DNA from 2 places in the Agromyces sp. NPDC058104 genome. Region 2 is predicted to be linked to the other one. Evidence: predicted binding sites of a transcription regulator. Region 2 holds the regulator's gene; the other holds the start of a gene.

Region 1 (15,482 bases), on a different contig from region 2:
TGAGCGCGAGGTCGCGCTCGCCCTCGGCGATGGGCAGGGCGTCGCCGGCGTCCGTGGCCGGTTCTTCGGATTCGGCAGGGGCCGGTGAGCCCGTGCTGCACGCAGTGAGGAGGAGGGCACTGACGCCGGCGATGGCGATGCCCGTCCAGGCTGCGCGAGCCGAGCGCGTGGCCGTGGCCTTCGCGAAAACGCTCATGTTGCTCCTTGGGACTGAAGGAAATTGGTACACAATGCAGCGCCGTGGTGACGCCGTTGTCTGACAGTATTCCGGGGCCCCGGCGGAAACAAGTGACCCCGGTCACAACCCTGTAACACCCGCCCGAATCGTTACCTCATCGACATCCTGACGCGGATCTGCGCACGAAATCCGCGTCATCCGGCGTCATCATGCGCTGATTCCGCAATCGCGGCGGGGGCTCAGACGGGCTCGGCGACCACGCGCTTCGACGCTCGCCGGGCGCCGCGGATGAGGTCGACCGTGAGCACGGCGAGGGCCGCCCACACGAGCGCGAAGCCGATCCACCGCTCGGGCGGCATCGGCTCGCCGAGCAGCACGACGCCCACCAGGAACTGGATGAACGGGGCGAAGTACTGGATGAAGCCCATGTAGATGAGCGGCAGCCGGCGCGAGGCCGCCGCGAACAGCAGCAGGGGCACGGCCGTGACGGCGCCGGCGCCGAGCAGCAGCACGGTGTGCCAGGTGCCCTCGGTCCCCATCGTGAGCCCCGTGGTCGCGGCGACCCACCACAGCTGCACCGCGGCCAGGGGCGCGAGCCAGAGCGTCTCGAGCGTGAGACCCGAGACGGCGTCGACGCGAGGGCCGACGCGCTTCTTGATGAGGCCGTAGAAGCCGAACGAGAAGGCGAGCAGCAGCGCGATCCACGGGAACTGCCCGTGGCCGACCGCGAGCACGATCACGGCGACGATGCTGATGCCGACCGCGACCCACTGCGTCGTGTTGAGCCGTTCGCGCAGCACGAGCACGCCGAGGAAGACGGTGACGATCGGGTTGATGAAGTAGCCGAGCGAGGCCTCGACGACCTGCTCGGAGACCGCCGCGTACACGTAGGTCTGCCAGTTGACGAAGATGAGGGCGCCCGCGGCGGCCATCGTGAACAGCACCCGGCGGTCGCGGAGCAGCGCGAAGAACGCGCCCCATCCGCGGGTGACCGTGATGAGCAGCGCGCAGAACACGAGCGAGAGCAGGATGCGCCAGGCGACGATCTCGAGCGAGCCGGTCGGCGCGAGCGCGATGAAGTAGATGGGGAGGAAGCCCCACAGCAGGTAGGAGGAGATCGCGTACGCGAGTCCCGGCCGGCTGATGCCCTGCTGCGTCGTCGCGTCGGGGAGCTCAGGGCGGGGATTCACCGATACAGACTACGCCCGTGCGAAGCGATGGCCAACGCGGCCGCGGGTGCGGATGCAGAACGGCCCGGATGCGAGGCATCCGGGCCGTTCTGGAGGTTCGAGTCGCTCAGCGGACGACGACCGCGAGCACGTCGCGGGCCGAGAGCACGAGGAAGTCCTCGCCACCGAACTTGACCTCGGTGCCGCCGTACTTCGAGTAGATCACCTTGTCGCCGACGGCGACGTCGAGCGGGACGCGGTTGCCGTTGTCGTCGATGCGGCCGGGGCCCACGGCCACGACCTCGCCCTCCTGGGGCTTCTCCTTGGCGGTGTCGGGGATCACGAGGCCCGACGCGGTGGTCTGCTCGGCCTCGACCTGCTTGATGACGATGCGATCCTCGAGCGGCTTGATGGAAACCGACACGGTTGCCCCTATCTCTCTGATGAAGAAACTGTCTTGCGAAGACTGATTAGCAGCCTCTGAGTGAGAGTGCTAAGCCGAGTCTAGGCGCGTTTTGGCACTCGTGCAACGTGAGTGCCAGTCCGTTCACGCGCGGCGAACACCGGGGCCGGATGCCCCGTGCGATCGCCGCTCGGCGGCCGCTCGGCGCGGTGCTAGCGTGGCCGGGTGGAACGCTCCGAGCTCGTCGAACTCCTCTCGCCCGAGGGGCTGCGCCTCCTCGACGGCCTGCCCGAATGGGACTCGAAGGCCGACATCGTGAAGACCGTCGCCGCGCTCCGCCGCCAGGGGCACCCCGCCTCCCTGGTCGCGACCGTCCTCAGCCAGGCGAAGCTCCGCGCGAAGGCCGCCGCGAAGTTCGGCCCGTTCGCCGCCCGGATGCTCTTCACCGAGGCAGGTCTCGAGCAGGCGACCCGCCTGCAGGTCGCCGCGCTCCACGCCGGCCGGTTCTCGCGCGCCGGCGTCCAGCACGTCGCCGACCTCGGCTGCGGCATCGGCGGCGACGCGCTGGCCATGGCCGCGATCGACCTCGAGGTCACCGCCGCCGACGCCGACGAGGTCACCGCCGCGATCGCGGCCTACAACCTCACCCCCTTCCCGCACGCCCGGGTGCTGCACGAGCGCGCCGAGACGGTCGCGCTCGGCGGCATCGGGGGCGTCTGGCTCGATCCCGCCCGGCGCACCACCGCGGGCGGCACCACGACGCGCATCGCGGATGCCTCGGCGTACTCGCCGAGCCTCGACTTCGCGTTCGGCCTCGCCGAGCGGCTTCCCGTGGGCGTGAAGCTCGGCCCGGGCACCGACCGCGACGTGATCCCGGCCGGTGCCGAGGCGCAGTGGGTGTCGGTCGACGGCGACGTGGTCGAGCTCGGCGTGTGGCTGGGCGCGCTCGCCCGCCCGGGCGTCGGCCGCTCCGCGCTCGTCATCCGGGGCGAGCTCGCGCACGAGCTCACCGCACCGGCCGACTCCCCCGACGCCCCCGACGGCCCGCTCGGCGACTATCTCTACGAACCCGACGGCGCGGTCATCCGGGCACGGCTCATCGGCGACCTCGCCCGGGCGAACGGCGCCTGGATGCTGAGCCCGGGCATCGCCTACCTCACGGCCGACACCGCGTTCGACTCACCGTTCGCACGGGGATTCCGCGTGCTCGAGCGGCTGCCCGCCGACGAGCGCGGGCTGCGTCAGGCCCTGCAGGCTCGCGGGGTCGGCACCCTGGAGATCAAGAAGCGGGGCGTCGACGTCGACCCGGCCGCACTGCGCACCCGGCTCAAGCTGAAGGGCGCCGAACGGGCGACCGTCGTGCTGACCCGGGAGCAGGGCCGCCACGTGACGCTGCTCGTCGAACGGATCTGACCCGCTGCGCCCCGAGCCGAGGGCCCGCACCGCCGCGAGGCGCGATCAGGCGGGCAGCGCGCCGAAGACGATCGCGTAGTAGCCGATCCAGAGGGCCGAGAACACGAGCCCTCCGAGGCCGGTTCCGATGCCGATGAACGCGAGCGTGCGTCCGTGCTCCTCGCGGCGGAGGCCGAGCACGCCGAAGACGATGGCCGCGATCGAGAGCGGCAGCATCCACCCGACGAACAGCGACGCCGTCGCGCCGATGATGCCCGTGACCGCGGCGACCCAGCTGTACGCGCGTCGCTGCTCGAGCTGTTCGACGACCTCGCGCTGGTCGTACTCGGGCCGGTGGACGACGAGCAGCTGCCCCGTCGAGATGCGCCGGAGCTGCCCCGTGTCGACGGGCACGTCGAACTCGCGCACGACCGGGTCGGCGCGCAGGGTCGGCTCCGCCGGGCGGTACGGCGCCAGCGGATCGTCGAGCCCGGGGCCGCCGTCGGCGGGCGGCCGGACCACGGGCTCGCCCGAGCGCTCGCCCGTCGGCTCGGGCGACCCGATCGCCGTCACGTCGAAGGACGGGGCGGCGGGTTCGCCGGGCTCGCCGTGGTCGGGAGCGGGCGCGGGCGCGACGCCGGACGATTCGCCGACGTCGCGCGAACCGTGCTCGGGCTCGACGGGACGAGCAGAGGGAGCCCCGCCCTTCGGCGGGACTCCCTCTGCTTCAGCCATCTCAGGGCTCACGTTCGCTTCGTCGTACTGAGGTCGTCGCTCAGTACCCGACCGAGCTGCTGGCGGCCGCGAGGACCACGAACAGCACGATGAAGCCGATCCACAGGAGGCTGAACGCGATGCCGGCGAAGCCGGTGATGATGCCGGTGAGCCAGAACCCCTTGGCCTCGGGCTCCTTCTTCTTGCCCATGAATCCGAGCACGACGGCGGCGATCGAGAAGAGCGCGCCGAAGCCGTAGAAGAAGCTGCCGAAGATTCCGACGATGCCGCCGATCATCGAGATGATGCTCAGCGTCGGGGTCGGCTTGGCCTGCGGTGCGTAGGCCGGGTAGGCCGGTGCGCCGTACGCGGGCTGCGCACCCGCGGGTGCGCCGTAGCCGGGTGCGGCGGGCGCACCGTAGGCGGGCGGCGGCGGAGGCGTCGCCGCGCCGTAGCCTGCGGCGGGCGCACCGTACGCCGGAGGCGCCGGAGGCGCGGGCGGAGCCGGCGGCGCGGGCGGCGCGACGGGCGCCTCGGGAGCTCCGGGCGGCTCGGGCGCCGAGGGCACCTCGGGCCCCGACGCCGCGGCGTCGACCGGCACGATCGGCTCGGGCGCGTCGGGGATCGACGGCTCGGGCTCGCCGGGCACCACGGGCTCGGGCGCATCGGGGGTGACGGGCTCGGGAACGCTGGGAACCTCGGGCTCGGCCGGCACGCCGGGAACCTCGTCGGGATTCTTCGGATCACTCATGGGTGCTCCCCTGGTCTGCTGGTACGGGTCTCGGCGCGGCTCAGTACGTGCTGTAGCTCGCCGAGAAGCCGCCGGCCGCCGCGATCGCGATGATCACGATGATCCAGATGATGCCGACGACGAGGCCGATGTACCCGAGGATGAGACCCGCGATCGCGAGGCCGCGGCCCTGCTCGCCCGTCTTCTTGATCTGGCTCAGCGCGATGTGGCCGGTGATCACCGCGACGAGCGAGATGAAGAACGCCGAGACGAGCGAGACGATCGCGAGCACGTTGGTCTTGGTCGACGCCGGGGCGCCGTAGGCGGGCGCGGCGTAGGCCGGAGCGGCGGGCGCGGCCGGCGGCGTGCCGTACGCGGGGGCTGCGGGAGCGGCCGGAGGCGTGGGCGGGACGGCGCCGGCGGGCTGCTCGGGAAGGTTCGGGTCGGTCACGGTGGTTCCCCTCGAATGCTGTGTGATCGCGCGCCTCGGGATGAGGGCTCGCGCCGGGCGCGCACGATCGACGCCGCTCTCCGGTGATTTCGTCCCCACACTATCGCGCGAGGGCGCGGCTGCACAGGATTCGGGCGTCACACGACCTGGATGTCGGTCACGGGCAGCGTCGAGTCGGCGCCGAAGCCGAGCTCGGACGGCGCATGACCCGCCATGACGAGCTGCGCGCCGAGCGCGGCGATCATGGCGCCGTTGTCGGTGCAGAGCGAGAGCGGCGGGATGCGGAGCGCGATGCCCGCGGCCTCGGCCCGCTCGGCGGCGACCTCCCGCAGGCGCGCGTTCGCGATGACTCCGCCGCCGAGGAGGAGCCGCGGCACGCCGAGCTCGGTGCACGCGTCGATCGCCTTCGCGACGAGCACATCGACGACCGCCTCGCGGAAGCTCGCGGCGACGTCGGCGACCGGCACGGGCTCGCCCGCGGCCTCGCGCTGCTCGACCCAGCGGGCGACGGCGGTCTTCAGGCCCGAGAAGCTGAAGTCGTAGCGGTGCGCCAGGAGGTCTTTCGGTCGCGTGAGGCCCCGTGGGAACCGGATGGCCTTCGGGTCGCCGCCGATCGCGGCGCGGTCGATCTCGGGGCCTCCGGGATAGGGCAGGCCGAGCACCCGCGCGACCTTGTCGAACGCCTCGCCCGCGGCGTCGTCGATGGTCTCGCCGAGCAGTTCGACGTCGGAGACGAGGTCGCGCACGAGCAGGAGCGAGGTGTGCCCGCCCGAGACGAGCAGCGCCACCGTCGGCGTCTCGAGCGGGTCGGCCGCGTCGAGGAGATCGGCGCCCACGTGCCCGACGAGGTGGTTCACCGCGTAGATCGGCACCCCCTGCGAGAGCGCGAGCGCCTTCGCGGCCCCGACGCCGACCATGAGCGCCCCGGCGAGGCCGGGACCGCTCGTGACGGCGACCGCGTCGATCTCGTCGAGCGTGACGGATGCCTCGGCGAGCGCCGCACGGATCGTCGGCCCCATCGCCTCGAGGTGGGCGCGGGCCGCGACCTCGGGCACCACGCCGCCGTAGCGGGCGTGCTCGTCCATCGACGACGCGATGGTGTTCGCGAGCAGGGTCGTGCCGCGCACGATGCCCACGCCGGTCTCGTCGCAGGAGGTCTCGATGCCGAGGACGAGCGGCTCGGTGGTGTTCATCGGGCCGCTCCTCGGATCGCCGTGCCGTCGGTGCCTTCGCCTGCCGGCCGGGTGACGGCGGGCGGCACGGCGAGCTGCATCATGATGGCGTCGACGCCGTGCCGGTAGTAGCCGCGGCGCACGCCGATCTCGGCGAAGCCGAGCGACTCGTAGAGTGCGCGGGCGATCGGATTGTCGGCGCGCACCTCGAGGAAGAGCTGGGCGATGCCGCGGCGTCGCGACTCGGTGATGAGCGCGTGCATGAGCCCGCGGCCGAGGCCGATGCCGCGCGCGGCGGGATCGACCGCGATGGTCTGGATGTCGCCCTGGTCTCCGCCGGAGGGCGCCAGCAGCCCCGCGTAGCCGAGCAGCGGCGGCCACGAGGCATCCGGCTCGTCGTGCGACCCCTCGGCGGCACCGTCCGCACCCTCGGCGGTCTCGCCCGACCCGGACGGCGCGCCACGTGAGGCGAGCTCGTCGTCGACGGCCACCAGGTAGTAGCCGTGCGGGCTCTCGAGCTCGCGACGCATCGCGTCCTCGGGCCAGGCGTCGTCGGTGAACGTGGACCGCTCGAGCCGCATGATCGCGTCGAGGTCGCCGATCCTGGCGCGACGCATGAACACGCTCACTGGAGCACCCGCTTGCCCGCCGAGGGCGTGACGTCGGGCGCACGGAGGTACAGCGGCGCGTCGTCGGCGAGGGGAAGGCGGCCGGCGACGAAGGCGAGCTCGGCCACGAGGCCCACGGCCGCGGCCGAGACGACGACCGCCTCGAACCTGGCGCCGGCCGGCTCGGGCAGCTCGTCGCGCGGGGCCAGGAGCGGACCGGTCACGCGGATCGGCAGCCCCGCCTCGTCGAGCCCGGCGTACTCGGAGACCGCGAACTCCCGCCGTCGTGCGTCGGTGACCACCTGCAGCGGGCCGGTCTCGCCGGCCGTGTAGCGCGCCCAGGCGATCGCGTCGTGACTCGGCACCGGCACGAACGGCCGGTCGATGCCGAGGGCGAAGGCGTGCGCCGCCGCGATGCCGACTCGGAGTCCGGTGAAGGGCCCAGGGCCCATGCCTGCGGCGACGCCCGAGAGCCGGCCGGGGGCGACGCCGGATGCGTCGAGCGCGTCGCGGATGAACCCGCCGATGACCTCGGCGTGGCGCATCGTGTCGTCGGTGCCGGTCTCGGCGAGGACACGGAACTCACCGCTCACCGCGTCGCGATCGACGATCGCGACACTCGTGCCCGTCGAGGTGTCGATCGCGAGGAGCATGAGGACAAGCCTACGCCGAGACGGCGTACGGGGTGCCCGCCCACCGGGGGCCGAAGCCGCGCACGGTGACGGTGCGCGGCTCGTCGGCGTCGAGCTCGTCCTCGTCGTCGGGCGCGCCCGCTGCGCTCGCCTCGCTCGCGCCGGTCGGGCGCTCGATCACGATCTCGAGCCGCGAGTCGCTGAGCTCCTCGACGAGACCGGCGCCCCACTCGACGACGACGACCGAGCGGGCGACGTCGAGATCGAGGTCGTCGACCAGCGCGGCCTCGCCGAGGCGGTAGGCGTCGACGTGGATGAGCGGCGGGCCGTCGCCGAGGTTCGGGTGGGTGCGCGCGATGACGAAGGTCGGGCTCTGCACGGGGCCGCGCACGCCGAGCCCCGCGCCGATGCCGCGCGTGAGGGTGGTCTTGCCGGCGCCGAGCGGCCCGGTGAGCACGAGGAGATCGCCGGCGCGAAGGCCTGCGCCGAGGTCGCGACCGAACTCCGACATCTCCTCGGCGGTGGCGAAGGTGGCCGACCGCGTCACGATCGCGCCTCGCCGTCGCCTGCGCCCTCGCCTGCGCCGTCGCCTGCGCCCTCGCCCGCGGCGTCTGCCTCGTCCCCGGCGTCGGCCTCGGCCTCGGCGCCGCCGACGTAACGGCGCGGTACGCGCGGCCCGATGCGGGTCACGATCTCGTAGCCGATCGTCCCGGCGGCCGCGCCCCACTCGTCGGCGGTCGGCGCCCCGGTGGCCGGGTCGCCGAAGAGCACGACCTCGTCGCCGACCGTCACCTCGTCGTCGCCGACGTCGACGATGAACTGGTCCATGGCGATACGGCCCGCGACCGGCCGGCGCCGGCCCGCGAGGAGCGCCTCGGCCCCCTTGCCCGACGCCTGGCGCGGCACGCCGTCGGCGTAGCCGAGCGGCACGAGGGCGAGCGTGCTGGGCCGTTCGGCGTGCCAGATGTGGCTGTACGAGGCGCCCGTGCCCGCCTCGACCCGCCGCACGGCCGCGACCCGCGCACGCAGCGTCATCACGGGCGTGAGCCCGAGCTCGGTCGAGGTCGTGCCGTCGCCGAAGGGGGTGAGCCCGTACATCCCGATGCCGATGCGGACGGCGTCGTAGCGCGAGCCCGGGTCGCGCAGCGCCTGCTCGGTCGACGCGATGTGCCGGATCCGCGGTGCGAGGCCGGCGGCTCGAGCGGTGACGAGGGCGCGCTCGAAGGCCTCGAGCTGGTCGGCGTCGACCTCGCGCGAGGTGTTCGCGAAGTGGCTGAACACTCCGACGACCTCGACCAGTCCGTCGCGCTCGAGCCGCGCCGCCCGGGCGACGGCGTCGGCCCATTCCGACTCGGGGACGCCGTTGCGGCTGAGGCCGGTGTCGATCTTGAGGTGCACCTGCGCACGCGCCGGGGCGCCTGCGGCCGTGCCGCCTGCGACCGCTGCCGCGGCCCGCTCGAGCTGGAGCGTGCTGGAGATCCCGAGCTCGATGCCCGCGCGCACCGCACGCGCGAAGTCCGCGTCGGGGCCGTGCAGCCAGGCCAGGACGGGGGCGTCGATGCCGGCGTCGCGCAGCTCGTGGGCCTCGTCGAGGTCGGCGACGCCGAGCCGGGTCGCGCCTCCGGCGAGCGCGGCACGGGCTGCGGCCACGGCGCCGTGGCCGTAGGCGTCGGCCTTCACCACCGCGATGACCTCCGCCGGCGCCATGCGAGCCGCCAGCGTGCGCACGTTCGCCGTGAGGGCGTCGAGGTCGACGACGGCCTCGCGGAACGGGAGCCCCGCGACCTCATGGGGCGTCATCGGCCGCCGGCCTTCTCGAGCACGACGAAGGCGCTCGCGATGCCCGCGTCGTGGCTCATGGAGAGGTGCACGCGGTCGATCCCGAGCTCGGCCACGTGGCGGGCGAGCGCCCCCGAGAGCGCGAAGTCGGGGTTGCCCTCGGCGTCCTGGACGATCCGCATGTCGTGCCAGCGGATCACCGCGTGGCCGCCGAGCGCCTTGATGAGCGCCTCCTTCGCGGCGAAGCGCGCGGCGAGGGAGCGAGCGGGGCGCTCGCGTTCGCTCTCGGCGAACAGGCGCTCGAGGAGCGCGGGGGTCCGGGTGATCGAGCGCTCGAAGCGCTCGATGTCCACGACGTCGATGCCGATGCCGGCGATCACTCGGCCCCCGCGCCTCTGGTCACTCGACCGTCACCGACTTCGCGAGGTTGCGCGGCTGGTCGACGTCGAGGCCCTTCGCCTGCGAGAGCTCCATCGCGAAGATCTGCAGCGGCACGACCGCGAGCAGCGGCTCGAAGAGCGGGGCCGCGAGCGGGATGCGCACGACCTCGTCGGCGAACGGCAGCACGGCGGCGTCGCCGGCCTCGGCGATCGCGATGACGCGGGCGCCGCGGGCACGGATCTCCTGGATGTTCGAGACGACCTTCGGGTGCAGGCTCCGATCGTGGCGCGGGCTCGGCACGACGACGAACACGGGCTGGCCCGGCTCGATGAGCGCGATCGGCCCGTGCTTCAGCTCGCCGGCGGCGAAGCCCTCCGCGTGGATGTAGGCGAGCTCCTTCAGCTTCAGCGCGCCTTCGAGCGCGATCGGGTACCCGACGTGGCGGCCGAGGAAGAGCACCGAGCGGGTGTCCGCCATCCAGTGTGCGAGCTGTGCGACCTTGTCGGCCTCGCCGAGCACCTGCTCGATCTTCGCGGGCACCGCGGTGAGCTCGGCGAGCTGCGCCGCGAGCTCGGCGTCGCCGAGAGTGCCGCGCACCCGAGCGACGTGCAGGCCGAACAGGTAGAGCGCCGTGATCTGCGCCACGAACGCCTTCGTCGAGGCGACCGCGACCTCCGGGCCGGCGTGGGTGTAGACCACCGCGTCGGACTCGCGCGGGATCGTGGCGCCCTGGGTGTTGCAGATCGAGATCGTGCGCGCACCCTGCTCGCGGGCGTACTTGACCGCCATCAGCGTGTCCATCGTCTCGCCGGACTGGCTGATCGAGACCACGAGCGTGTCGGCGTCGAGCACCGGCTCGCGGTAGCGGAACTCGTGACTGAGCTCGACCTCGACCGGGATGCGGGCCCATTGCTCGATGGCGTACTTGGCGACCATGCCCGCATACGAGGCGGTGCCGCACGCGATCACGGTGATGCGACGGATGCCGCGGAGCTCGTCGTCGCCGAAGCCCTCGAGCTCGGGGATCACGACGGCGCCGTCGACGACGCGGCCGCGCAGGGTGTTCGCGACGGCGTCGGGCTGCTCCGACACCTCCTTGCGCATGAACGACGACCATCCGCCCTTCTCGGCGGCCGAGGCATCCCATGCGACCTCGAACGCGTCGAACTCGACGGGCTCGCCCGAGAAGTCGGTGACGACGACCTCGTCGGCGGTGATCGCGACGATCTGGTCCTGGCCGACCGCGACGGCCTGCTTCGTGTACTCCACGAACGCGGCGACGTCGGAGCCGAGGAAGTTCTCGCCCTCGCCGAGCCCGATGACGAGCGGCGAGTTTCGACGGGCGCCGACGACGACCCCCGGCTCGGCCCGGTGCACGGCGAGCAGGGTGAACGCGCCCTCGAGGCGCGAGACGGTGTTGCGGAACGCCGTGCGGAGGTCGCCGGCGGCGCGGTACTCGCGGCCGAGGAGCACGGCGGCGACCTCGGTGTCGGTCTCGGACTCGAAGGCGTGCCCCTCGGCGAGGAGCTCCTCCTTCAGCTCGGAGAAGTTCTCGATGATGCCGTTGTGGATGAGCGCGAGCCGGCCCTCGTCGCCGAGGTGCGGGTGCGCGTTGCGATCGGTCGGGCCGCCGTGGGTCGCCCAGCGGGTGTGTCCGATGCCGGTGCCGCCCTGGTGCAGCGGGTTCCGCTCGAGCTCGTCCGCGAGGACCTTCAGCTTGCCGGCGCGCTTGGCGGTCTCGATGGCGCCGTCGTCATCGACGACCGCCACCCCCGCCGAGTCGTAGCCACGGTATTCGAGGCGGCGCAGGCCACCCATGAGGACGTCGAGGCTGTTGCGCTCTCCGACGTATCCGACGATTCCACACATGGGGGCGATTCTACTGGCGCGCGGCTGTGCGGCCGCCCCGAGCCCCCAGCCGGTGGCCCCGCCGGGTCGCCACTACACTGGCACGGTGCCGGATCAGCAGAGCCCGTCGTCGCACCCGACGCAGATCTCGCCGTTCATCGAACTCGATCGAGCCGATTGGGCGGCCCTCGCGCCGTCGATGCCGTCGCCGCTCCGAGAGACCGAGATCGTGCAGCTGCGCGGCCTCGGCGAGCCGCTCGACCCGACCGAGGTGGCCGAGGTCTACCTTCCGCTCAGCCGCCTCCTGAACCTCTACGTCGGCGGCACGAAGTCGCTGCACAAGGTCGCGAGCGAGTTCCTGCGCGAGCGCTTCGAGTCGACTCCGTTCGTGATCGGCGTCGCGGGCTCGGTCGCCGTCGGCAAGTCGACGATCGCGAGGCTCCTGCGCGAGCTCCTCGCCCGTTGGGAGCACACGCCGCGCGTCGAGCTCGTCACGACCGACGGCTTCCTCTTCCCGAACGCCGAGCTCGAGCGCCGCGGGCTCATGGCCCGCAAGGGGTTCCCCGAGTCGTACGACCGTCGCGCGCTCCTGCGTTTCGTGAGCGAGGTGAAGGCCGGCGCCGCCGAGGTCAGGGCGCCGTTCTACTCGCACCTCGCGTACGACATCGTGCCCGACGCGCAGGTGACCGTCCGCAGGCCCGACGTCCTCATCGTGGAGGGCCTCAACGTGCTGCAGCCGCCCGGCCCCGGGCATCGCCTCGCGGTGAGCGACCTCTTCGACTTCACGATCTACGTCGACGCCCGCACGAGCGACATCGCGCGCTGGTACGAGGAGCGCTTCCTGAAGCTCCAGCGGGGCGCGTTCGCGAACCCTCGCTCGTACTTCCACCGCTACGCCTCGCTCACCGAGGAGGAGGCGCGCCACCGCTCGCGCGAGATCTGGCACTCGATCAACGAGCCCAACCTGCTGCAGAACATCCGGCCGACGCGCTCGCGCGCCTCGCTCGTCCTCCGCAAGAGCGCCGACCACACCGTGTCGAGCGTGCTGCTGCGCAAGCTCTGAGCGGGCCGCCCCGCGAACGCCGAACGCCGCGTCCCCTCACGGTGACGCGGCGTTCGAGACGTCGGACGACCCGACGAGCGGCTGCTACTGGGCGAGCTCGGCCTTCACGACCTCGGCCAGCGCGGCCGCGTGGCGGTCGGCCTCGGCCTGGTCGGATGCCTCGACCATGACCCGCACCATGGGCTCGGTGCCGGACGGCCGGAGGAGCACGCGACCGGACTCGCCGAGCTCGGCCTCGACCTCGGCGACGGCGGCGGCGATGGGCTCGTTGCCGCCGAGGCGGTGGTGATCGACGCCGCGCACGTTCACGAGGACCTGCGGATAGACCGTCATGGCCGACGCGAGCTCGGCGAGCGTCTTGCCGGTGCGCGCCATCTCGGCGACCAGGTGGAGGCCGGTCAGCACGCCGTCGCCGGTCGTCGCGTACTCGCTCATGATGACGTGGCCCGACTGCTCGCCGCCGAGCGCGTACCCGCCGGCGCCGAGGGCCTCGAGCACGTAGCGGTCGCCGACCTTGGTCTCGACGACGTTGATGCCGTGCTCGGCCATCGCGCGCTTCAGCCCGAGGTTCGACATGACCGTCACGACGAGCGTGTCGTCGGTGAGCTTGCCGCGCTCCTTCATCGAGAGCGCGAGGATCGCCATGATCATGTCGCCGTCGACGATGTTGCCGTCCGCATCGACCGCGAGGCAGCGGTCGGCGTCGCCGTCGTGGGCGATGCCGACGTCGGCGCCGTGCTCGAGCACGGCGGCCTGCAGCTTGTCGAGGTGCGTCGAGCCGACGCCGTCGTTGATGTTGATGCCGTCGGGGTCGGCCCCGATGACGACGAGCTCGGCGCCCGCGTCCCTGAAGGTCTCGGGGGACACGCCCGCCGCGGCGCCGTGGGCGCAGTCGAGCACGACCTTGAGGCCGTCGAGGCGGTGCGGGAGCGTGCCGAGCAGGTGCACGACGTAGCGGTCCTCGGCGTCGGCGAAGCGCCGGATGCGCCCCACACCGTCGCCGACCGGAGCGAGCTTCTGCTTGCCGAGGTACGACTCGATGCGGTCCTCGACCTCGTCGGGCAGCTTCGTGCCGCCGAAGGAGAAGAACTTGATGCCGTTGTCGGGCGCGGGGTTGTGCGACGCCGAGATCATGACGCCGAAGTCGGCCTTGATCGAGTCGATGAGGAAGGCGGTCGCGGGGGTCGGGATGACTCCGGCGTCGAGCACGTCGACGCCGGAGCTCGCGAGGCCCGCGGCGACCGCTGCGGTGAGGAACTCACCGGAGACACGGGGGTCGCGCGCGACGACGGCGACCGGCCGCCGGCCGGCGGCGCGGTTCTCGTCGGCGTGACGCCCCTGCGTGAGGACGGCCGCAGCCGCCTGGGAGAGGCCCAGGGCCAGGTCAGCCGTGAGTTCACGGTTGGCCAGGCCCCGGACCCCGTCCGTTCCGAAAAGCCGAGGCATACGGATTCGCGGAGCGGATCAGCGCTTCGAGAACTGCGGCGCCTTGCGGGCCTTCTTGAGACCGGCCTTCTTGCGCTCGATGACGCGGGCGTCGCGCGTGAGGAAGCCGGCCTTCTTCAGGGTCGGGCGGTTGTTCTCGCGGTCGATCTCGTTGAGCGCACGCGCGATCGCGAGGCGCAGCGCACCGGCCTGGCCCGAGGGGCCGCCGCCGGTGATCTTCGCGATCACGTCGTACGAGCCGGTGAGCTCGAGCACGGTGAACGGGTCGGTGATGAGCTGCTGGTGCAGCTTGTTCGGGAAGTATGCCGCGAACTCACGGCCGTTGACCGTGATGGTGCCGGCGCCGGGCACGACGCGCACGCGGGCGATGGCCTGCTTGCGACGGCCGACGGCTGCGCCCGACACGTTGAGCACGGGGCGGGGGGTGGTGGGAGCGGCCTCGGGGGCGCTCTCGGTCGTGTAGCTCTCGGGAGCCGCTTCGATCTGGTCTGCGATCTTCGCCATTTTGGTGTGAATCCTTATTTCGAGAACGTCGAGGGTGCCGGAATTACTGGGCGACCTGGGTGAGGGTGTACGGCTTGGGCTGCTGCGCGGCGTGCGGGTGCTCGGGGCCTGCGTAGACCTTGAGCTTCTTCAGCTGTGCCCGACCGAGCGAGTTCTTCGGGAGCATGCCGCGGATCGCCTTCTCGACGGCGCGAACGGGGTTCTTCTCGAGGAGCTCGGCGTAGCCGACGGCCTTGAGGCCGCCCGGGTAGCCCGAGTGGCGGTACGCCTTCTTCTGCTCGAGCTTCTGGCCGGTGAGGGCCACCTTGTCGGCGTTGACGATGATGACGAAGTCACCGGTGTCGACGTGGTTGGCGAAGATCGCCTTGTGCTTGCCGCGCAGCAGGGCTGCGGAGTGGCTCGCGAGACGACCGAGGACGATGTCGGTCGCGTCGATGACGACCCAGTCGCGCTGGATCTCGTTCGACTTCGGGGTGTAGGTGCGCGTCACGGAAGTGCTGCTTTCTGATCGAGTGAGGGGTTCGTGAATCCCACTCCGGGGGAGTTCGAACGCGATGCGGGCGAACGCCTGGTGGAGGGCTCAACTTCGGGCGCCGCTGCAGTGAACGGCACCAAAGGGAGATTCTAGCAGCTTCGACCGGCGATTCAGAATCGCGGCTCCGCCGACGGGTCGGGGACGCCGCGCGCGGCGAGCTGCCGCCGTGCCCGGGTCTGCACGGCGCGGGCCTCGAGCTCGGCGTCGTCGGGATAGCCGACCTCGGTGAGCACGAGTCCCTTCGCCGGCATGACCTTGAACGCGCTCGTGCGCTCCGCCTCGGCGAGCAGTCGTTCGGGGTCGTCGTCGGCGAGCCGCCCCTCCCCCACCGCGACGCACGCGCCGACGAGGGCTCTGACCATCGAGTGGCAGAACGCGTCGGCCTGCAGCGTCGCGACGAGCACCCCGCCCTCGGCCCGGCGCCAGCCGTAGGACTGCAGGGTGCGGATCGTCGTCGCCTCCTCGCGCGGCTTGCAG
Region 2 (15,482 bases):
GCCGTGGTCGCGACCGGAGACACCTCGGGCAGCCACGAGCGGATCGACTGCTTGACGGCCTCGCGGACGATGCTCGCCCAGCGTGCGCGGCCCTTCTCGGCCTTCGGCCCCTCCCAGCGGGAGACCGACCGGGCCGCCGCCCACGGGACGACGGCGTCGACGCCGAGCTCGGTCGCAGCCTGGACGGCCAGCTCGTCGCGGTCGCCCTTCGCGAGCGCCTGCACGAGCGTGATCGTGATCTCGGGGCGTTCCTCGACGAGCACCTCCTCGGCGAGGAGGGTGAGCTCGCGCGACTCGGTCGCGACGACCTGCCCCCGCACCACGGCCCCGCGGCCGTCGCCGATGGAGATGCGCTCACCCGGTCGTACGCGGGCGACCGTGACGGCGTGGCGCGCCTCGTCGCCCGTGAGCCGGAGCTCGGCGCCGGGCACGAGCCCCCCGAGGTCGAGGGTCTCGTCGAGGTAGAGGCTGCTCATCGTACGGCCCTCGTCAGCCGAGGAAGCGGTCGCGCAGGCGGGCGAAGAGCCCCTGCTGGAAGTGGGTGAGCTCGGGCGAGGGCGACTTCTTTGATGCGGCGAACTGCGAGATGAGGTCGCGCTCCTTCGACGAGAGCTTCGTCGGCGTCACGACCTGGACCCCGATCTTCAGGTCGCCGCGACCGTTGCCGCGGAGGCGCGACACGCCGCGGTCGCGCACGGTGACGACCTCGCCGCTCTGGACGCCGGCCTTCAGCTCGACCTCGACGTCGCCGTCGAGCGCGTGGATCGTGGCATTCGTGCCGAGGATCGCATCGGTCATGGCGACCTCGAGGGTCGCGAGCAGGTCGTCGCCGTTGCGGCTGAACACGTCGTGGTTCTTGACCTTGATCTCGAGGTAGAGGTCGCCGTTGGGACCGCCGGCGGGGCCGGCCTCGCCCGAGCCCGGCATCTGCAGGCGCACGCCCGTGTCGACGCCCGCGGGGATGTCGACGGGGACGGTGCGACGGGCGCGCACGCGACCCTGGCCCTGGCAGGTGACGCACGGCGTCGCGATGATGGTGCCGTAGCCGCGGCAGGTGCCGCACGGGCTCGAGGTCATCACGTTGCCGAGGAGCGAACGCACCTGGCGCTGGATCTGACCCGTGCCGCGGCAGATGTCGCACGTGACGGGCGAGGTGCCCGGCTGGCAGCACGAGCCCTGGCAGGTCTCGCAGCGCACGGCCGTGTCGACCTCGATGTCGCGATGCGTGCCGAAGATCACCTCGTCGAGGCCGACCTCGACGCGGATGAGGGCGTCCTGGCCGCGCTCGCGCCGCGACCGCGGCCCCCGGCTCTGCTGGCCCGCGCCGAAGAAGGTCTCGAAGATGTCGCCGAAGCCGCCGAAGCCCTGGCCGCCGAAGCCGCCCTGGTCGCCGAGGTCGTACTGCTGGCGCTGCTTCGGGTCGGAGAGCACGTCGTACGCGTGCGTCACCTCCTTGAACCGCTCGGACGCCTCGGCACCGGGGTTCACGTCGGGGTGGAGTTCGCGAGCCAGTCGGCGGTACGCCTTCTTGATCTCGTCGGGCGTCGCTTCGCGCGAGACGCCGAGGACCTCGTAGTGGTCGGCCACGGAGGGCTTGTCCTTTCGATTGCGGATGCCGGTCTTGCGACGGGCGGAAGGTCAGCTCTCGCCGAGCGTGCGGGAGAGGTAGCGGGCGACCGCGCGGACGGCGGCCATGCTGTTGGAGTAGTCCATGCGGGTGGGGCCGACGACGCCGAGTCGCGAGATGTCGCGGCCCGGGATCTCGAAGGCGCTCGAGACGATCGAGGTCTCGCCGAGCCCGAACGAGGCGTTCTCGCGACCGATGCGCACCGCGACGGCGTGCTCGTCGCCCGACATCTCGCCGAAGAGCTTGAGGAGCACCACCTGCTCCTCGATCGCCTCGATCACGCCGAGGATCGAGCCCGCGAAGTCCTGCTCGGTGCGCACGAGGTTGGCGGCCCCGGCCACGACGAGCCGGTCGCTGCGCTGCACTCGCGCCTGTTCGGCGAGGGTCGCCGCGAGGGTGTGCAGCACCGCTGCGTGGCGCGGGTCGACGGCGTCGATCTCGCCGGAGAGGAGCGCCGTCGCATCCGCCATGGTGGTGCCCGCGACCAGCTCGTTCAAGCGCAGCCGCAGCTCGGCGAGCGTCGACTCCTCGACGGGCTGCTCGAGCTCGGCGAGCCGCTGCTCGACCTGGCCCGAGTCGGCGATGAGGATGCAGAGCACCCGGTTCGGCGAGAGCGAGACGAGCTCGACGTGGCGGACTCGCGCACTCGCGAAGCTCGGGTACTGCACGACCGCGAGCTGCTTCGTGAGCTGCGAGATGAGGCGCACGGTGCGGGCGAGGAGCTCGTCGAGGTCGCTCGACTCGCCGAGGAATGTCTCGATGGCCTGCCGCTGCGCCGAGCTCAGCGGGCGCACCTCGGTGAGCTGGTCGACGAAGACGCGGTACCCCTTGTCGGTCGGGATGCGACCGGAGGAGGTGTGCGGCGCGGCGATCAGCTCCTCCTCTTCGAGGAGGGCCATGTCGTTGCGGATCGTGGCCGCGGAGACGCCGAACGCGTGACGCTCGACGATGGTCTTCGAGCCGACGGGCTCGCGCGACGCGACGTAGTCCTGCACGATCGCCCGAAGGACCGCGAGACTGCGTTCTGAGGCCATGCCCCGCTCCCTCCGACGACTTAGCACTCGATCTGTCTGACTGCTAATCATATCGCGACATCCGGCGACGACGCCGTTGCCCGCGGCGGTTCGCAGCGCTACCGTATGGATGTCCCGCGAGTCCCCGGGGCCGCGACCCCCTCCCGCACCCGAGTACACCCGAAGCCCGAAAGGCGTGCAATGACCGAGCCCAACCCCCCGCAGCCCGACCCCGCCGGCCAGCCCCAGCCCGCCGCAGCCGGCCCGCTCACGCGCGAGCAGGACCTGCAGTGGGCCTCCTTCGCCCACCTCGGCGGCATCCTCGGGTTCCTGCCCTCGCTGATCATCTGGCTCGTCTTCAAGGACCGCGGCCAGTTCACGAACGTCGAGGCGAAGGAGGCGCTGAACTTCCAGATCACCGCAGCGATCGCGTACGTCGCCATCCTGATCGTGAACTCCGTGCTCTCCGCCGTCACCTTCGGCTTCTGGGCGCTGATCGGGTGGATCCTGCCGCTCGCCCTCTGGGTCGTCGTCATCGTCTTCTCGATCCAGGGCTTCCTCAAGGCGAAGGACGGCAACCACTACCGCTACCCCTTCGCCATCCGGCTCATCAAGTAGCAGCCACCTTTCGAGCGCGCCGCCGGGGCTCTTCCCGCGGCGCGCTCTGCTGTGCCAGCATGACGGTTGACGAAGTCTCGCCTTCGGGCGACCCGAGCAAGGAGAAACCCCATGTCCGACGCCACCCCGCCTCCCCCGCCGGCGAACCCCTACGGCCAGAGCCAGCAGCTGAGCCCGTCAGATGAGAAGCTCTGGGCGACGCTCATCCACATCGGCGGCATCTTCTTCAGCTTCGTGCCCGCCCTCATCGGCTACCTCATCCTGAAGGACAAGGGGCCCTTCGTGCGCGCGCACACCGCGACCGCGCTGAACTTCCAGATCACGATGGCGATCGCCTACGTGGTCGGCATCATCCTGACCTTCGTCCTGATCGGCATCTTCGTGCTGATCGCCGTCGGTGTCGTCACGATCGTGTTCAGCATCATCGCCGCCGTGAAGGCCAACCAGGGCGAGGCATACACCTACCCGCTCGCGATCAAGTTCGTCAGCTAGCCCTCGAGCAGCTGCCGGACCACCGCGTCGGCCAAGAGCCGCCCTCTCCTGGTGAGCGTCAGCACACCCGAGAGGGCGGCTTTCGCGTCGACGAGGCCGTCGGCGATGAGCGCGGCGACGGCGTGCCGCCCGCCCGCGTGCAGGCTCGAGATCTCGAGTCCCTCGCGGATGCGGGTGGAGAGCAGCACGCGCTCGGTCTCACGGGTCGGCCCGTCGAGCACCTCGCGGCCGACGGCCGGCGAGACGCCCGCCGCGATGCGGTCGGCGTACGCGGAGGGATGCTTCGCGTTCCACCAGCGCACGCCGCCGACGTGGCTGTGCGCGCCGGGACCCACGCCCCACCAGTCGTCGCCCCGCCAGTAGCCGAGGTTGTGGCGCGAGCGCTGCGCGGGGCTCGACGCCCAGTTGCTGACCTCGTACCACTCGTACCCGGCCGCCTCGAGCTGCTCGTCGACGAGCTCGTACATGTCGGCCTCGAGGTCGTCGGAGGGCTCGGCGAGCTCGCCGCGGCGGATCTGCCTGGCGAGCTTCGTGCCGTCCTCGACGATGAGGGCGTAGGCGCTCAGGTGGTCGGGGCGCTGCGCGACCGCGTGCTCGACGCTGCGGCGCCAATCGTCGAGCGACTCCCCCGGCGTTCCGTAGATGAGGTCGAGGCTGACGTCGAGGCCCGCGTCGCGCGCCCAGCCGACGACGAGCGGCACGCGCTCGGGATCATGGGTGCGGTCGAGCGCGGCGAGCACGTGGGGCACCGCCGACTGCATGCCGAACGAGACACGGGTGAAGCCGCCGTCGGCCAGCCGCGCGAGATCGTCGGGGCCGACCGAGTCGGGGTTCGCCTCGGTCGTGACCTCGGCGCCCGGCACGAGGCCGAACTCGTCGCGAACCGCGCCGAGCATCGCGACGAGGTCGCCTGCGGGCAGCAGGGTCGGCGTCCCGCCGCCGAAGAAGACGGTCTGCGCCGGTCGAGCGGGCTGGCCGGATGCCTCGAGCACCCCCCGCGACATCCGGATCTCGCCGATCGCCTGGCCCGCGTAGTCGCTCTGCCGCGCCCCCCGCAGTTCGTCGGAGGTGTAGGTGTTGAAGTCGCAGTAGCCGCACCGCACCCGGCAGAACGGCACGTGCACGTAGACGCCGAACGCACGGTCGTCGGCGCCGAGTGCGGCCGACGACGGCAGCAGGCCGTCGGCCGGTGCGGGGTCGCCGAGCGGCAGCGCGGCGCCCACGGCTACGCGCCGCTCGCGGGGTGGAGCGCCCGGAGCTCGTCGCGGGTGAGCTCGCGGCGGCGACGGCGGCGAGCCGGCGCGAGCACGGTACTCAGTCCACCCGCGGTGGCGAAGATCGACCGGATCGTGAGCCAGACGGTGTCGTCGTCGCGATGCTCGAGGATGAACGACTCCTCGCCCGTCTCGGCACCGTTCGACGTCGTGCCGTACGCGAATCCGATGCGGTTCGGCTCGTCGATGACGTACACGACGAGCACGGGGGTCTTCGTCGCGCCGAAGCGACGTCGGCGCACGAGGGTCGCGGTCATGCCGGCGGCGATGTAGGCGGTGCCGTCGGCGCCGAAGCGGTCCTCCGTGCGGGGCGCGGGCTGCTCGGAGAGCGGCGACCCGTCGTGGTCGAACACGATGCCCGGGTACTGCGCGCCCGTTCCCGCGGAGACGTCGGCGACCGTGAAGCCCGAGCCGCGCTGCACACCCCAGGTCATCAGCGCCTCGGCCGAGCGTTCGAACCGCTCGCGACCCGAGCCGAGCCGCACCGAGTCCTCGGCGGGGCGGAGGCCCGACGGCGGATAGCGGAGGAAGTCGGGGTCGAGGGTCGCGCCGATCGCGCCATAGGTGACGGACTGGTCGGTGAAGGTGCTTCTACGGGTCATCGGGGGTCTACTTCTTCGCGTCCTTCTTCTCGACGTCGCCGCTCAGCGCGGCGATGAACGCCTCCTGCGGAACCTCCACGCGGCCCACCATCTTCATGCGCTTCTTGCCCTCCTTCTGCTTCTCGAGGAGCTTGCGCTTCCGGCTGATGTCACCGCCGTAGCACTTCGCCAGGACGTCCTTGCGCATCGCTCGGATCGACTCGCGGGCGATGATGCGAGCGCCGATCGCGGCCTGGATCGGCACCTCGAACTGCTGTCGCGGGATGAGCTCGCGGAGCCGCCCGGTCATCAGCACGCCGTACGCGTAGGCCTTGTCGCGGTGCACGATCGCGCTGAACGCGTCGACCTGCTCGCCCTGGAGCAGGATGTCGACCTTCACGAGGTCGGCGGCCTGGTCGCCAGTCGGCTCGTAGTCGAGGCTCGCGTAGCCCGCGGTCTTCGACTTCAGCTGGTCGAAGAAGTCGAACACGATCTCGCCGAGCGGCATGTTGTAGCGGATCTCGACGCGGTCCTCGCCGAGGTACTCCATGCCGAGCAGCGTGCCGCGGCGCGACTGGCAGAGCTCCATGATGGTGCCGACGTAGTCCTTCGGGGCGAGGATCGCGGCCTTCACGACGGGCTCGCGCACCTCGGTGATCTTCGCACCGGTCGGGAACTCGCTCGGGTTCGTCACCGTGACCGTCTTGCGGTCCTCGGTCGTGACCTCGTAGACGACGCTCGGCGCGGTCGCGATGAGGTCGAGGCCGAACTCGCGCTGGAGGCGCTCGGTCACGATCTCGAGGTGGAGCAGGCCGAGGAACCCGCAGCGGAAGCCGAAGCCGAGCGCGACCGAGGTCTCGGGCTCGTACACGAGCGACGCGTCGGAGAGCTTCAGCTTGTCGAGCGCCTCGCGGAGCTCGGGGTAGTCGCTGCCGTCGATCGGGTAGAGCCCGGAGAACACCATCGGCAGCGGCTCGGTGTAACCGGCGAGCGGTTCGGTCGCGGGCTTCACGGCCGTGGTGACGGTGTCGCCGACCTTCGACTGGCGCACGTCCTTCACGCCGGTGATCAGGTAGCCGACCTCGCCGACGCCCAGGCCCTTCGACGGCTGCGGCTCGGGCGCGCTCACGCCGATCTCGAGGATCTCGTGGGTCGCCTTCGTCGACATCATCTGGATGCGCTCGCGCGGCTTCAGCTGGCCGTCGATCATGCGGACGTAGGTCACGACGCCGCGGTAGCTGTCGTAGACGGAGTCGAAGATCATGGCGCGCGGCGGGGCGTCCGCATCGCCGACCGGAGCGGGGATGCGCTCGACGACGCGGTCGAGGAGCTCCTCGACGCCGACGCCCGTCTTGCCCGAGACCTTGAGCACGTCGTCGGGCGAACCGCCGATGAGGTCGGCGAGCTCCTTCGCGTACTTCTCGGGGTCGGCGGCCGGCAGGTCGATCTTGTTCAGCACGGGGATGATCTCGAGGTCGTTCTCGAGCGCCAGGTACAGGTTCGCGAGCGTCTGGGCCTCGATGCCCTGGGCCGCGTCGACGAGGAGGATCGCGCCCTCGCACGCCGCGAGCGACCGCGAGACCTCGTACGAGAAGTCGACGTGACCGGGGGTGTCGATCATGTTGAGGGCGTAGGCGCGGTCGCCCTGCTGCCACGGCATGCGCACGGCCTGGCTCTTGATCGTGATGCCGCGCTCGCGCTCGATGTCCATGCGATCGAGGTACTGCGCGCGCATGTCGCGGTCGCTGACGATGCCCGTGATCTGGAGCATGCGGTCGGCGAGCGTCGACTTGCCGTGGTCGATATGCGCGATGATGCAGAAATTGCGGATCGACGCGGGGTCGGTGGCGGCGGGCACCGGCGGGTTCACAGCTCTCGGAGACATCCCGACGATTCTCCCACGACTTCGCTTCAGACTTTCGACGGATGCCTCGCGGCGGGCCCCGAGACTACGCTCGAAGCACCATGACGACGGCTGAGACCCCCCTCCTGGGCGACGAGCGCGTGGCGCGATCGGCGCTGCGGCCGGTCTTCGTCGCGCTCCGGCTCGGCCTCCACCTCCTCGTCGTCGGGCTCACCCTCTTCGTCATCGTGCGCGCCCTGCTCGCCGACGACCAGGCCGAGGTGCCCATCACGATCCTCGCCGTCGCCTTCCTCGCCTGCTACGGCGCGGGCATCGCGACCGCGCACCGGCACCTGCCGACGTTCGCGCGCGTGCTCTGGCTCGCGTCGCTGCTCGCCCTCTGGGTCGGCATGTCGGCGCTGACGCCCGACGCGGCGTTCCTCGCCTTCCCGCTCTTCTTCCTCGAGCTGCACGTGCTCGCGGCGCCGATCTCGGTGCCGCTCGTCGTCATCACCTTCGGCCTCTCGGTGTGGGGCACGGCCACCCATCTCGGCTTCGAGGTCGGATCGATCCTCGGGCCGCTCATCAGTGCGGGCGTCGCCATCGTGATCGGGCTCGGTTACCGGGCCATGTCGCAGGAGACGCAGGAGCGCCAGGCGCTCATCCTCGACCTCATCGCCACCCGCGAGGAGCTCGCGGCTGCGAGTCGCGAGGCCGGCACGCTCGCCGAGCGCGAGCGTCTCGCCCGCGAGATCCACGACACCGTCGCGCAGGGACTCTCGAGCATCCAGATGCTGCTGCACGCCGCCGAGCGCGACGTCGACGACGAGCGGGTGAGCGAGAAGCTGCGGCTCGCCCGTGAGACGGCCGCCGAGAACCTCGGCGAGGCGCGCCGGTTCATCCGCGAGCTCACCCCGCCCTCGCTCGACGAGCAGACGCTCCCGTCCGCGCTCCGGCGCCTCACCGAGGCCGTGAACGAGCAGGCGAGCCAGGCCGGCGCGGGCACCCGGGTCGAGTTCGCGACGAGCGGCGAGCCCGTGCTGCTGCCGATGGCCGTCGATGCCGCGCTCCTCCGCATCGCGCAGGGCTCGCTCGCGAACGTGCTGCGCCACGCGGACGCCCGGGCGTGCTCGCTCACCCTCAGCTACCTCGGCGACGAGGTCGCGCTCGACGTCGTCGACGACGGGCTCGGCTTCGACGCCGAGGCGGTGGCCCGCCGCGCCGACCCGGCGGAGTTCGGGCTCCGCGCCATCCGTCGCCGAGCCGAGGAGCTCGGCGGCACGGTCGACCTCGAGACCGCCGTCGGCGAGGGCACGGCGCTCTCGGTGCGCATCCCGGTGGTGGCGTCGTGATCCGGCTGCTGCTCGCCGACGACCACCCCGTCGTCCGGGCCGGCATCCGCGCGATGCTCGAGTCGGAGGCCGACCTCGAGGTCGTCGGCGAGGCCGCCACCGCCGAGGACGCGGTGCGGCTCGCGCAGGGCGATGCGATCGACCTCGTCCTCATGGACCTCCAGTTCCCGGGCGCCGTGCAGGGCGCGGAGGCCACGCGCCGCATCCGGGCGGTGCCCGGCGCCCCGCGCGTGCTCGTGCTCACGAACTACGACACCGACGCCGACATCCTCGGCGCGATCGAGGCCGGTGCGAGCGGGTACCTGCTCAAGGACGCCCCGCCCGACACACTGCTCGCCGCGGTGCGCGCGGCCGCGGTCGGCGAGCAGGCGCTCGCTCCGGGCCTCTCGTCCCGGCTCGACGCCTCCCAGGCCTCGGGTGAACGCCTCACCGTGCGCGAGGCCGAGGTGCTCTCGCTCGTCGCCGAGGGCCGCACCAACCGCGAGATCGGCAAGACGCTGTTCCTCAGCGAGGCGACCGTGAAGTCGCACCTCGTGCACATCTTCACGAAGCTCGGCGTCGGTTCCCGCACGGCGGCCGTCGCGCGCGCCCGCGAACTCGGGGCGATCAGGGCGGGCTGAACGATGCCCCGCGCACGCATCGTGCTCGTCCACGGCATCCGCACCTCGGCGACGATGTGGCGGCGGCAGCTGGAGGCGTTCGCGGTCCACGGGATCGATGCGGTGGCGATCGACCTTCCCGGCCACGGCGCGCGCATCGGCGGGGAGTTCTCGATCGACGAGGCGATGTCGATCATCGACGCCGCGCTCAACCCCGCGGGAGCGGCTGAGGATGCCGGGCGCGCTGGCGGGAGTCACGACGTCGTGCCGCGCCTGCTCGTCGGGCTCAGCCTCGGCGGCTACCTCGCGATCGAGTTCGCGGCGAGGCATCCCGATCGGCTCGACGGACTCGTGGCGGCCTCGTGCGGAACGCTCCCCCGCGGCCCGGCGCTCGCCGCGTACCAGTCGATCGCCGCGTCGATCGCCCGCCTGCCCGACCGCGGGCGCGGGCTCAACGACGCGGTCGCGTCGCTCTTCCTCAGCCGCGAGGCGGTGCGCGACATCGTCGACGGCGGCGTCGCCCTCGACGTGATGGCTCCGGCGCTCACCGCGGTCGGGCGGCTCGATCCGCGCGCGGCGGTCGCGAAGGTGCGCGTGCCGATCTGGTTCGTGAACGGACGGTTCGACCACTTCCGCCTGCAGGAGCGCATCCTGCTGCGCGCGGCGAACGACGCCCGACTCGTGATCGTGCCAGGGGCGACGCACCTCGTGAGTCTCACGCGACCCGACGACTTCACCGCGGTGGTGCTCGGCGCGGTCGCCGAGCTCGACCGTCGTGCCGCTCGCCGCCGCCGCGACGACGCCCGCCGCATTGGTGCCGCCCGCGCGTAGCTGGTATCGTTGTCTGTTGGCTTGCCGTGTGGGTCCCACCCCGCACGATCGCCGGGCACGAGCCCCTCTACCTCGTGACGGCACATCCTGTACCCACACGAGAACGAAAGACGAACCACACGTGGCAAACATCAAGTCGCAGATCAAGCGCATCAAGACCAACCGCAAGGCCGAAGAGCGCAACAAGGCCGTGAAGAGCGAGGTCAAGACCGTCGTCCGCGCCGCTCGCGAGGCCATCGCCTCGGGCGACAAGGAGAAGGCCACCGCCGCCGTGCGCGTCGCCGGCCGCAAGCTCGACAAGGCCGTGTCGAAGGGCGTCATCCACAAGAACCAGGCCGCGAACCGCAAGTCGGCGATCGCGAAGCAGGCCGCCGCGCTCTGAGTCGCGTCGCACTGCAGTACGGCTGAAGGCCCCGCTCCGGCGGGGCCTTCGTCGTCTCCGGGATGTCTCGGTGCAGGCCGTTCCTCGGCCGCACGCCGTCGCCCGCACCCGCCCTCCGCGCCACCTCTGCATCCCCCGCGCCAGTTGATGTGGCGCAGCGACTGTGGAAGTGGCGCAGACGGTCGACCGGACGGCGGACTCGTGGCGCAACGGTGTGGGCCGTGCGGGGGCGACGGGGCGGGGCGGGGAGGCTCAGCGGCGGCCGCGCGCGGCGATGACGCCGACGAGGCGCTCCAGGGCGAACACCGGGTCGCGCTCGGCGCCCTTGACCGCGGCGTCGGTCTGGGCGAGCGTCTCGATCGCGACGCCGAGGCCCTCGTCGGTCCACCCGACGAGATCGCGGCGGGCTCGATCGACCTGCCACGGCGCCATGCCGAGCGAGGAGGCCAGCTGGCCGCCGCTGCCGCGCGAGCCCGAGACCTTCGCCATCGTGCGGAGCTTCATCGCGAAGGCCGCGACCATGGGCACCGGGTCGGCACCGCTGTCGAGGGCGTGACGCAGGGCGATGAGCGCCTCACCATGGCGGCCCGCGATCGCCGCGTCGGCCACCGCGAAGGAGTTCGTCTCGACCCGGCCGCCGTAGTACTGCGCGACGACCGCCTCGGTGATGTCGCCGGGCGCGTCCGACAGCAGCTGGCGGCTCGCGGCGGCGAGCTCTCGCAGGTCGTCGCTGAAGGCACCGACGAGGGCCCGCAGTGCGGCAGGCGCGATCCTGCGCCCCGCCGCGCGGAACTCGGCGACGACGAAGTCCTGCTTCTCGGCGTCTTTCTTGAGTTCGGCGCAGACGACCTCGATGCCCCCGCCGCCGCCGGCGCGGATCGCGTCGAGGAGCTTCTTGCCGCGCACGCCGCTGCGGTGCCGGAGCACGAGCGTCGTGGCGTCAGCGGGCTGCTCGAGGTACTCGAGGGCGTCGAGCAGGAAGTCGTCGCTCGACTTCTCGACGCCGCTCACGCGGATGAGCCGGGGCTCGCCGAACAGCGACGGGCTCGCGAGCGTGAGGAGCTCGCCGCGGCGGTAGCCGTCGGCCTCGAGGTCGCTGACCTCGAGCGCGGGGTCTTCGGAGCGGAGGAAGTCGCGCAGCATGCCGATCGCCCGCTCGGCGAGCACGTCTTCGGCGCCCGAGACCAGCACGACCGGCGCCGGCCGCACGGCGTGCCACGCCAACTGCGGAATCGCGACCTTCGCTCGCGCTGAAGCGCCTGCTCCGCGTGCTGCCACCCGTGCCTCCCTGTTCCGTCTTCAAGTCTAGGGTCGGCCGCCGACGCCCGAGCGCCGGCCGTCACCGCCGAGACGTCTGTCGGACCACGGCCGAGTCCGCTCGAGCCTGCCTCCGGCGTTCAGCCGGCCGACGGCGAGGTGGTGCGCGACGGCCTCAGTCGCGAGCCGAGGGCCCGAGCGGGACGGCATCGAACCTGCCGTCGTGGTGCGCCAGCTCGCTCATTCGCGCCCGGGGGTTCTGCCCGTTCTCGCCGGCTCCCGGCCCGCGCCCGCTCGCGTCCTTCGTCGACGCCTTCGTCGACGACGGAGTCGGCTCACCCGCCCCGAGGGTCGCGGAGCGCCGACACGCCGGCCCCGCCGCGCTCGGTCCACACCCGCATGCCGCCCTCGGCGGGCGAGAGGGCGATCGTGCCCGACACGTCGGTGCGCAGCGGCACCGTGCCGACGCGGTCGAGCAGCTCGAGCAGCCGGCCCGTCGGGTGGCCGTACCCGTTGTCGGCGCCGACGCCGATGAGGCCCACCTCCGCATCCATCCGCTCGTAGAGGGCGTCGCGCTGGTCGGCCGAGCCATGATGCGCCACCTTCACGAGATCGACGTGCCCGAGGCCCGAGTCGGTGAGCATCCGCCGCTGCGCGTCTTCGCCCAGATCACCGAGGAACACCCCGTGATAGCTCGGCGCCATGACCTCGAGCACGACGCTCGCGTCATTGCCCGGCGGGGTGTCGGGCGCCGGCCAGAGCGTGCGCCAGCGCGTGCCGCCGAGGGTGCCGTGCGCGCCGGCCGTCACCGGAATCGCCTCGGCGCCCTCGGCGAGCAGCGGGTCGAGCGCTCGCGATGAGCGTTCGCCGTCGAGCGGTCCGTGCAGCACGGTGGACACGATGCCCTCGACCGCGGCGACACCGCCGACGTGGTCGGCGTCCCAGTGGGTGAGCACGAGCAGGTCGATGCGCTCGATGCCGAGCAGATGGAGGCACCGGGTGAGCGCGGTCGGGTCGGGCCCGGTGTCGATCAACGCGGTGGCGTCCCCGGAGCGGAGGATCACGGCATCACCCTGCCCGACGTCGCAGGCGGCGACCACCCAGTCGCCCGGTCGCAGCGCCCGCGTGACGGCCGGCCCGCCGACGACGACGCCCACCTGGACCGCGACGGCGACGATGAGGGCGCCGGCGACGAGCGACCGCGCGCGGCGTGCGAGCGGGCGCCCGAGCGCGAGCCGCAGCGCGAGCGCGGTGCACACGGCGAGCAGCAGCGCGCCCGGGGCATCCGGAAGCCAGGGCAGGCGCCCGCCCGGCATCGCCGCCGTCGTGTGCGCGATGACCGCGATCCACTGCGCAGGCAGCCACGCGAGCTGCAGGGCGGCGTACCCGAGCGAGGGCAGCACCGGCAGCAGCAGGCAGCCGATGAGGCCGGCGACGGTGCCTACCGGTGCGGCCGGCGCCGCGAGCAGGTTCGCCGGCACCCCGTAGACCGCGATCGCCGGGTCGAGCAGCACGAGCACCGGCTGGCACGCGAGCTGCGCGGCGAGCGGCACCCCGAGCACGACGGCGAGCGGCACGGGCATCACCCGTGCGAGCGCCTGCGAGAGCGGCCCGGCCAACAGCAAGAGCCCCGCGGTCGCGCACACCGACAGCGCGAATCCGTAGTCGCGGGAGTACCAGGGGTCGACGACGAGCAGCACCACCACCGCCAGCGCGAGTGCCGCGAGCCCGCCGCCGGGTCGCCCGGCCGCGACCGCGATGAGCACGACGACCGCCATCGCGGCCGCCCTGACGACGCTCGACTCGGGCGTCACCAGCACGACGAATGCGCCGAGCGCGAGCAGTGCGACGATCACGCGGAGGCCCCGTCGCAGCCCCAGGGCTGCGGCCAGCGCGAAGGCGACGGCCGTGATGATCGCGCAGTTCGCGCCCGACACCGCGGTGAGGTGGCTCAGCGAGCTCGCCTTCATCGCCGCATCGAGCGGTTCGCCCACCGCGCTCGTGTCGCCGATCGCGAGACCGGGCACGAGCGCGCCGCCGTCGCCCCCGAGTCGGGTGGCCGCGTCGGCGAAGCCGGTCCGGAGTCTCGCGCTCCACGCGAGCCACGCGGGCGGCGGGGCCACCTCGACCTCGGACTGCGCCCGCAGCCTGAACGCGGACGCCTCGACCGAGGACTCCGGCGACGCGCGGGCCGTGAAGGACACCCTCGCGCCGAGTTGGAGCGTCGACGGCACCGCATCCACGACGCCGCCGACCGGCACGGGCGAGACCGGCGCCCCGTCGACGCTCAGGAGACGGCCCTCGATGCGCATCGAAGAGCGCACCGGCGGCGGCGTCCCACTGTCGCCGCGCTGATCGGCCGACGCGGCCGGCTCCGCCCACGCCGGCATCATCGACGCCATCGCTCGCGGCGCCGCGGTGAGCTCCACGACGACGTCGACGGGCGATCGCGCCTCGGCCGCAGCCGCCAGCGGTGAGGCATCCCTGGCGGAGAGGGCGATGCCGGCCGAGGTCGCGACGAGCGCGGCCGCGACGGCGGCGATCGACGCGGTCGCGGCCGCACCGACGAGCCGCGGACGCGACGTTCGCGGGTCGAGCCCGCGACCGCCCTCCCGCCCGGACCTCCGCCCGAGCAGCGCGACGACGAGCAGCATCGCTGCGAGCGCCCAGAGCGCCGAGAGCGGCATCCAGGGCGGAATCCCGGCGTCGGGCGCGGCGACCACCGCCCACGCCGCCGCCCAGGCGGAGACGGCGGGTGCGGCCAGCCTCGCGTCGCGCATTCAGAGTGCGACCAGATCGGCGAGCCCCGAGTACACGGCGTCGCCGATGCCCGCGACGTCGAGCAGTTGTTCGGTGCTCGTGAACGGCCCGTTGGCCTCGCGCCAGTCGATGATGCGCTGGGCGAGGGCCGGCCCGATGCGCGGCAGGGTGTCGAGCTCGGCGACGTCGGCCGTGTTGAGATGCACCTTGCCGTCGGAGGGCGCGCCGACGACGGCGCCCGCGCCCGCACCCTCCGCCGGTGGCGCCCCGACGACCGGCACCACCAGCTGCTCCCCGTCGGCGACCGCGCGCGCGAGATTCACCCCGGCGGGATCGGCATCGGCGGCCAGTCCGCCGGCGGCGGCGATCGCATCGACGACCCGGGCACCGTCGTCGAGCTCGACGAGCCCCGGCTCGGCGACGGCGCCGAGGACGTGCACGAGCACCACCGACGGCGAGGCGGCGGCAGGGGTCGCCGCGTCGGCGCCGGCCGCTCCCCCGCCGCCGGAGTCCGCGAAGGAGATGCTCGGCTGGGCCCCGCCGCCCGCGCTCGTGAACGACAGCATCGCCGCGACGGCGACCGCGGCGATGAAGAGGGCGACGGCCGCACCGACACCGAGTCGCACGCGAGCCGAGGCCCGCCGCGCCGAGGGATCGAGCGCGGCGAGCGGGTCGGGCGGGTCGGGCGGCGGCATTCCCGAAATCTACGGGCGAATGCGCCCGGCGTCATCGCGCGGCGAGCTGCGTCGGAGAGTCCGCGGCACGCTCCGGCTGTCGAGGAGGAGTCACCGACGCGCCGCGTGGACCATGCCCGCGCCCGACGCGGTCAGCGCGCCCGCCGGGACCGCGGACC

What was found. Region 2 encodes HrcA, which represses chaperone genes, less so after heat shock. Its sites were predicted from a motif close to TTNGCACTCGNNNNNNNCGAGTGCNAA; they were not measured.
Region 1: groES (co-chaperone GroES) is a predicted target of HrcA. The motif match lies at 1,863-1,889, and genes of this name have one in related genera.

What each region holds. Positions count from the first base shown of each region.
Region 1 is NZ_JBHVTD010000001.1:584,448-599,929, forward strand. It holds gene ACFVTH_RS02705 (ABC transporter substrate-binding protein) at 1-196, opposite strand, end outside; gene rarD (EamA family transporter RarD) at 418-1,368, opposite strand; gene groES (co-chaperone GroES) at 1,475-1,771, opposite strand; gene ACFVTH_RS02720 (SAM-dependent methyltransferase) at 1,976-3,163, shown strand; gene ACFVTH_RS02725 (hypothetical protein) at 3,209-3,877, opposite strand; gene ACFVTH_RS02730 (hypothetical protein) at 3,918-4,607, opposite strand; gene ACFVTH_RS02735 (DUF4190 domain-containing protein) at 4,648-5,037, opposite strand; gene tsaD (tRNA (adenosine(37)-N6)-threonylcarbamoyltransferase complex transferase subunit TsaD) at 5,175-6,230, opposite strand; gene rimI (ribosomal protein S18-alanine N-acetyltransferase) at 6,227-6,838, opposite strand; gene tsaB (tRNA (adenosine(37)-N6)-threonylcarbamoyltransferase complex dimerization subunit type 1 TsaB) at 6,835-7,470, opposite strand; gene tsaE (tRNA (adenosine(37)-N6)-threonylcarbamoyltransferase complex ATPase subunit type 1 TsaE) at 7,481-7,960, opposite strand; gene alr (alanine racemase) at 7,993-9,249, opposite strand; gene ACFVTH_RS02765 (holo-ACP synthase) at 9,246-9,608, opposite strand; gene glmS (glutamine--fructose-6-phosphate transaminase (isomerizing)) at 9,628-11,478, opposite strand; gene coaA (type I pantothenate kinase) at 11,564-12,520, shown strand; gene glmM (phosphoglucosamine mutase) at 12,605-13,966, opposite strand; gene rpsI (30S ribosomal protein S9) at 13,985-14,470, opposite strand; gene rplM (50S ribosomal protein L13) at 14,514-14,960, opposite strand; gene truA (tRNA pseudouridine(38-40) synthase TruA) at 15,116-15,482, opposite strand, start outside.
Region 2 is NZ_JBHVTD010000003.1:108,471-123,952, reverse strand. It holds gene ACFVTH_RS14350 (16S rRNA (uracil(1498)-N(3))-methyltransferase) at 1-476, opposite strand, end outside; gene dnaJ (molecular chaperone DnaJ) at 490-1,587, opposite strand; gene hrcA (heat-inducible transcriptional repressor HrcA) at 1,639-2,661, opposite strand; gene ACFVTH_RS14335 (DUF4870 domain-containing protein) at 2,842-3,258, shown strand; gene ACFVTH_RS14330 (DUF4870 domain-containing protein) at 3,370-3,750, shown strand; gene hemW (radical SAM family heme chaperone HemW) at 3,747-4,973, opposite strand; gene ACFVTH_RS14320 (DUF1990 family protein) at 4,976-5,626, opposite strand; gene lepA (translation elongation factor 4) at 5,634-7,490, opposite strand; gene ACFVTH_RS14310 (sensor histidine kinase) at 7,571-8,800, shown strand; gene ACFVTH_RS14305 (response regulator) at 8,797-9,420, shown strand; gene ACFVTH_RS14300 (alpha/beta fold hydrolase) at 9,424-10,230, shown strand; gene rpsT (30S ribosomal protein S20) at 10,352-10,612, shown strand; gene holA (DNA polymerase III subunit delta) at 10,865-11,890, opposite strand; gene ACFVTH_RS14285 (ComEC/Rec2 family competence protein) at 12,205-14,649, opposite strand; gene ACFVTH_RS14280 (ComEA family DNA-binding protein) at 14,650-15,324, opposite strand; gene ACFVTH_RS14275 (glycosyltransferase) at 15,456-15,482, opposite strand, start outside.